DNA from 2 places in the Streptomyces sp. NPDC050161 genome. Region 1 is predicted to be linked to the other one. Evidence: riboswitches for the same ligand, from Rfam matches in the RefSeq annotation. Region 1 holds a riboswitch; the other holds the start of a gene.
The links. Region 1 has a riboswitch for thiamine pyrophosphate ahead of thiO (glycine oxidase ThiO). Riboswitches for the same ligand answer to the same signal wherever they lie in the genome.

Region 2: another riboswitch for thiamine pyrophosphate. It lies ahead of ACIBK8_RS03105 (thiamine ABC transporter substrate binding subunit); the one in region 1 lies ahead of thiO (glycine oxidase ThiO).

The regions. Positions count from the first base shown of each region.
Region 1 covers NZ_JBITJM010000006.1:346,469-349,719, forward strand. The annotation lists gene ACIBK8_RS13920 (NAD(P)/FAD-dependent oxidoreductase) at 1-1,220, opposite strand, end outside; TPP riboswitch at 1,376-1,487, shown strand; gene thiO (glycine oxidase ThiO) at 1,554-2,732, shown strand; gene thiS (sulfur carrier protein ThiS) at 2,729-2,944, shown strand; gene ACIBK8_RS13935 (thiazole synthase) at 2,952-3,251, shown strand, end outside.
Region 2 covers NZ_JBITJM010000001.1:704,812-708,062, reverse strand. The annotation lists gene ACIBK8_RS03110 (ABC transporter permease) at 1-822, opposite strand, end outside; gene ACIBK8_RS03105 (thiamine ABC transporter substrate binding subunit) at 798-1,826, opposite strand; TPP riboswitch at 1,979-2,099, opposite strand; gene rlmN (23S rRNA (adenine(2503)-C(2))-methyltransferase RlmN) at 2,133-3,245, opposite strand.

The DNA of each region.
Region 1 (3,251 bases):
AGGACGGCGCCGCGCTCGATGAGCTTGCGGCCCTGCGCCAGATCGCGCGGGCGGCCGACCGCGAGCAGCGCGACCAGCCTGCCCCGGTCCGGCCGCCCCTCCGCCGGGCCCGTCTCCTTCCGCAGCCAGATCACCGACCAGGCGGCGCTCTCCGGATCGCCGCGCCAGACGAGTTCGTCGGCGCGGTCGTGGTGGCCCGCGTACTGCACGAACCGGCCGAACTGCTCCGACCAGAAGTACGGCACCGGGTCGTAGACCACGCCTTCGGCCGGGCCGCCGGTGATGTTCCCCGCGACCGTACGGGGGCCCTGGAGCGCGTTGTCCCAGTGGTGGATCAGGAGCCTGCGGCCGTAACGGGCCGACGGGAAGGAGGCGCAGTCGCCGACCGCGTGGACGTCCGGGGCCGAGGTCCGCAGCCGGTCGTCGGCGAGCACCGAGCCGTCATCGGGTGAGAGCGCGACACCGGAGCCGGCCAGCCAGCCGGTCGCGGGGCGGGCGCCGATGCCGACGACCACGGCGTCGGCGGGCAGCGCGGTGCCGTCGGCGAGGAGGACGGTGCCCGCTTCGACGGCGGCGACCCGCGCGCCGGTGCGCAGCCGGGCACCGGATCCGGCGTACCAGCCCGCCATGTGGGCGGCGACCTCGGCGGGCAGCGCGCCGGCCAGCGGCCGGTCGGCGGCCTCGACGACGGTGACCGCGCAGCCCGCCTCGCGCGCCGCGGTCGCGAACTCGGCGCCGATCCAGCCCGCGCCGACGACCACGATCTCGTGCCGGGCGGCGAGGACGGGCCGCAGCCGCTCGGCGTCGTCGAGGGTGCGCAGCAGGTGGACGTGGGGCAGCCCCGCGCTGCCGGGCAGCGCGAGGGGCTCGGCGCCGGTGGCGAGGACGGCGTGGTCGTAGCGGACCTGGCCTTCTGCGGTCTCGACGAGGTGCGCCTCGGGCCGCAGCGCGGTGACCGGGCGGCCGATGTGCAGCTCGATGCCCAGGGAGGCGAAGTCCACGTCGAACGCGGCGCCTTCGGCCTTGCCGAGCAGGACCGCCTTGGACAGCGGCGGGCGGTCGTAGGGCTGGTGCGGTTCGTCGCCGAACAGCGTGATCGCGCCGCGCCAGCCTTGTTCGCGCAGCGCGACAGCGGTCTGCACACCCGCGATTCCCGCGCCGACGATCACGACGCGCGGCGTGTGGTCAGGGTCCTGGGAGGACTTGCTCTGCTCGCTCACCCGATCACTCTAGGACGGCGCGCGACGGCGCCCGCAGCAGCGCGCAAGGAGATCTCTGACACAGCGTCACGCCCGGTGGGGCCCGGGAAGCGCCGTCCGCCGTGCCGGGGGCGCTCCCTTACGGGGCGTCGGCAGCGGGTATTAGGGTGAGGGTCATACGCACTCGCGGGAGCCCGGACGCACCGGGCTGAGAGGGAGGCTGGCGGCCTCCGACCGTACGAACCTGATCCGGGTCATGCCGGCGAAGGGAGGGGCTGGACGCCCATGCATGCATCTTCCGCACCGTCCGCCGCACCACACGGACCGCCGCCGCACGCCGGGCGGCACCCCGACGTGCTCGTCATCGGCGGCGGCATCATCGGCCTGGTCACCGCCTGGCGGGCCGCCGCACGGGGGCTGCGCACGGCCGTCGTCGACCCGGAGCCGGGCGGCGGCGCCGCCCGGGTCGCGGCCGGCATGCTGGCCGCCGTCACCGAGCTGCACTACGGGGAGCAGACCCTGCTGGGCCTCAACCTCGCGTCCGCCCGGCGCTATCCGGGGTTCGTCGCGGAGCTGGAGGAGGCGAGCGGGCAGGCCGTCGGCTACCGCGCCTGCGGCACCCTGGCGGTGGCGCTGGACGCCGACGACCGGGCCCATCTGCGGGAGTTGCACGCGCTCCAGCGCCGGTCGGGTCTGGAGTCGGAGTGGCTGTCCGGGCGCGAGTGCCGCCGCCTGGAGCCGATGCTGGCGCCCGGCGTACGCGGGGGCCTGCGGGTGGACGGCGATCATCAGGTCGATCCGCGCCGGCTGGCGGGCGCGCTGCTGACGGCCTGTGCGCGGGCCGGGGTGGTCTTCCACCACACCTGGGCCGAGCGGCTGACGGTCACCGCGGGCCGGGCCGTCGGCGCGGAACTGGCGGACGGCAGCCGGCCGGCCGCGGACCGGGTCGTGCTGGCCGGTGGCAGCCACAGCGGCCGGCTGGCCGGGGTGCCGTCTGAGGTGCTGCCGCCGGTGCGCCCGGTCAAGGGGCAGGTGCTGCGGCTCCGGATGCCGGACGTCCCCCGGGGGAGCCCCGCCTTCCTCTCCCGCACGGTGCGGGCCGTCGTCCGCGGCGGTCCCCTCTACCTGGTGCCGCGGGAGAACGGCGAGCTGGTCGTCGGCGCCACCAGCGAGGAGCTGGGCTGGGACACCACCGTCACCGCGGGCGGCGTGTACGAACTGCTGCGGGACGCCCACGAGTTGGTGCCGGGCATCACCGAACTGCCACTGGCCGAGACCTGCGCGGGGCTGCGTCCCACCTCCCCGGACAACGCGCCGCTGCTCGGCCCGACCTCGCTGCCAGGGCTCCTCCTGGCCACCGGGCACTTCCGCAACGGCGTCCTGCTGACCCCCGTCACCGGGGACGCCATGGCCGAGGTGCTGACCTGCGGGCAACTGCCCGATGAGGCCCGCCCGTTCTCCCCCCTGCGGTTCACCGACGCCGCCCCCGTTGCGGCCCCCGCGGCCCGCGTCCCCCAGGAGCAGCCCGTATGAACGCCTCCCCCGTTTCCGTCACCGTCAACGGAGAAGTCCGCGAGATCCCGGGCGGGCTGACGCTCGACCTGCTGGTGGCGACGTTGTCCCGGGCGCCTGGCGGCTTGGCCGCCGCCGTCAACGAGACCGTGGTGCCGCGCGCCCGGTGGGCCCGCACCCCGCTCGGCGAAGGCGACCGCGTCGAGGTCCTCACCGCAGTCCAGGGAGGCTGAACCGACCATGGCCGACGATCTCCTCACCCTCGCAGGCACCACCTTCACCTCCCGCCTGATCATGGGCACCGGCGGCGCGCCCAGCCTGGACGTCCTGGAGCGGGCGCTGCTCGCCTCCGGGACGGAGCTGACGACGGTCGCCATGCGGCGGCTCGATCCGACCGTGCAGGGCTCGGTGCTGTCCGTGCTGGAACGGCACGCGATCCGGGTGCTGCCGAACACCGCGGGCTGTTTCACCGCGGGCGAGGCGGTGCTCACCGCGCGGCTCGCCCGTGAGGCGCTCGGCACGGACTGGGTCAAGCTCGAA
Region 2 (3,251 bases), on a different contig from region 1:
CCAGGCGTGCAGGGCCAGCAGGGCGAGGACCGCCGCGAACTGGATCAGGGTGAGGACGGCGGCGGTCGGCAGGTCGAGGAAGTCGGCGGTCTGCCGGTAGATCTCCACCTCCAGGGTGGAGAAGGTGGGCCCGCCGAGGATCTGCACCACTCCGAAGGAGGTGAAGGTGAACAGGAAGACCATCAGCGCGGCGGCGGCGACGGCGGGGCCGAGCGCGGGCAGCGTCACCCGGCGCCAGGCCGCGAGACGGCCGGCGCCGAGCACCCGCGCCGCTTCCTCCTGCCGCGGGTCGAGCTGTCCCCACAGCCCGCCGACGGTCCGCACGACCACGGCGTAGTTGAAGAAGACGTGGGCGAGCAGGATCGCCCAGACCGAGGTGTCGAGACGCACACCCCACAGGTCGTCGAGCAGTCCGCCGCGGCCGGTCAGGGCCAGGAAGGCGGAGCCGACGACGACGGTCGGCAGCACGAACGGCACCGCGACCACCGCCCGCAGCAGCTGCTTGCCGGGGAACTCGAACCGGGCGAAGACGTACGCGCCGGGCAGTGCGATCAGCAAGGTGAGGCCGGTCGACGCGGCGGCCTGCCAGACGGTGAACCACAGGACGTGCAGCACGTCCCCGTCGCCGAGCACGTCGGCGATCCGGCCGAGCTGCCACCGCCCGCCGTCCTTCAGTCCGCGTCCGACGATCGCAGTGACCGGGTAGGCGAAGAACAGCGCGAAGAAGGCGACCGGCAGCGCCATCAGGGCCGCCCGCACCGCCGTGGCGCGCCGGCTACGGCCGCGCCTGGCCCCGTCTACTTCAGAACGAGCGAGGACCACTGCTTGACCCACTGTTCGCGGTGCTCGGTGATCGTCTCCGGGGCGAGGGTCGCCGGCTTGTCGATCGTCGCGCCGTACTTGGTGAACAGGTCCGGCACCGTGGCGTCCTTGCGCGCCGGGTTGACGAACATCTGGAGCGGCATGTCCTCCTGGAACTTCCGGCTGAGCAGGAAGTCCAGCAGTTCCTTGCCGCCCTTCTCGTTCGTGGCGCCCTTGAGGAGACCACCGAACTCGATCTGCCGGAAGCAGGTCCCGGTGGCGACGCCGGTCGGTGCCTGCTTCGGCGCGGGCTTCTTGCCGAGCACCTCGACGGGCGGGCTGGAGGCGTACGAGACGACCAGCGGCTTGTCGCCCTTGCCCCGGCCGGCCGCGGATCCGGAGAAGCGCTCGTTGTACGCCTGCTCCCAGCCGTCGACCACCTCGACACCGTTGGCCTTGAGCTTTTTCCAGTAGTCCTGCCAGCCCTGCTCGCCGTGGGTGGCGATGGTGCCCAGCTGGAAGGCGAGCCCCGGCGACGAGGTGGCGGAGTTCTCCGTGACGAGCAGGTCCTTGTACTGCGGCTTGAGCAGGTCGTCGAAGGTCTTCGGCGGCGCGAGGTGGTGCCGGTCGAAGTAGTCGCGGTCGTAGTTGACGCAGGTGTCGCCGTAGTCGAGGGGCGTGACGCGGTGGCCTGCCTTGTCCAGTTGCAGGGCGGCGGGGACGGCGTCGAGGCCCTTGGCCCGGTACGGCGTGAAGAGGCCGGCCTTCAGGCCACGGGACAGCAGGGTGTTGTCGATGCCGAAGAAGACGTCGCCCTGCGGGTTGTCCTTGGAGAGGATCGCCTGGTTGACGGCCTTGCCCGCGTCGCCGCCCTTGAGCACCCGGACCTTGTAGCCGCTCTGCTTCTCGAACGCGGCGAGCACCGACTTCGAGGCGTTGAAGGAGTCGTGGGTGACGAGTGTGACGGTCTTGGCGTCCGCCGCGCTGCCGCCTTCCGTGCTGCCGCAGGCGGCGAGCGCGGTCATGCCGGCCGCTGCGGCGGCGACCGCCGCCACGGCTCTGCGGGCGGTGGTGGTGCGGTTGGTGCTCACTGATTCCTCCTGGCTGGCCAGGAAGAGACGCGGCCCCGCGCCGCGCCGCCCGGTGGAGCCGGGCGGCGCAGGGCGGGGCGCAACAGCATGAGTGACGACCGAACTTCCTACCCGGAATGACCCGGGCGAGGTTCAAGGGTCTGCGGGCGCCGTATCCCTACGACGTCTCCGCACTCTCAGCGCTGTGGCGCTCCCCTGTCGGAATGTGCATTTGTTCGATCACACGCTACCAGCGGGCGGTCAGCGTTCCGAGGCCGCGAGCTGCCCGCAGGCGCCGTCGATCTCCTGGCCGCGGGTGTCGCGGACGGTCACCGGCACGCCGTGCGCCTCGATGGCCCGGACGAACGCCCGCTCGTCCTCGGGGCGCGACGCGGTCCACTTCGAGCCGGGTGTCGGGTTCAGCGGAATGAGGTTGACGTGCACGCGCTTGCCCTTGAGCAGCCGTCCCAGCAGGTCACCGCGCCATGCCTGGTCGTTGATGTCGCGGATCAGGGCGTACTCGATGGAGATCCGGCGGCCGGACTTCTCGGCGTACTCCCAGGCCGCGTCCAGGACCTCGCGCACCTTCCAGCGGGTGTTGACCGGGACGAGGGTGTCGCGCAGCTCGTCGTCCGGGGCGTGCAGCGAGACCGCGAGCCGGCACTTGAAGCCCTCGTCGGCGAACCGCAGCATGGCGGGCACCAGTCCGACGGTGGAGACGGTGATGCCGCGCTGCGACAGGCCGAGGCCGTCCGGCTCGGGGTCGGTGAGCCGCCGGATGGCGCCGACCACCCGCTTGTAGTTGGCGAGCGGCTCGCCCATGCCCATGAACACGATGTTCGACAGCCGCGCCGGGCCGCCGGGCACCTCGCCGTCGCGCAGGGCGCGCATGCCGTCGACGATCTGGTGCACGATCTCGGCGGTCGAGAGGTTGCGGTCCAGACCCGCCTGGCCGGTGGCGCAGAACGGGCAGTTCATCCCGCAGCCGGCCTGTGAGGAGATGCACATCGTGACCCGGTCCGGGTAGCGCATCAGCACGGATTCGACGAGCGTGCCGTCGTGCAGCTTCCACAGGGTCTTGCGGGTGGTGTCGTCGTCGCACGAGATGTGCCGCACCACGCTCATCAGCTCGGGCAGCAGCTCCGCCGCGAGCTTCTCCCGGGCCGCGGCGGGAATGTCGGTCCACTGCGCCGGCTCGTGCGCGTAGCGGGCGAAGTAGTGCTGCGACAGCTGCTTGGCGCGGAACGGCTTCTCCCCGATCGCGGCCACGGCTTCGCGGCGCTCGGCGGGGCTGAGGTCTGCGAGGTGCCGCGGGGGCTTCTTGGCCCCGCGGGGGGCGACGAATGTCAGCACACCGGGCTCGGGCGGTGCCATGGGCGG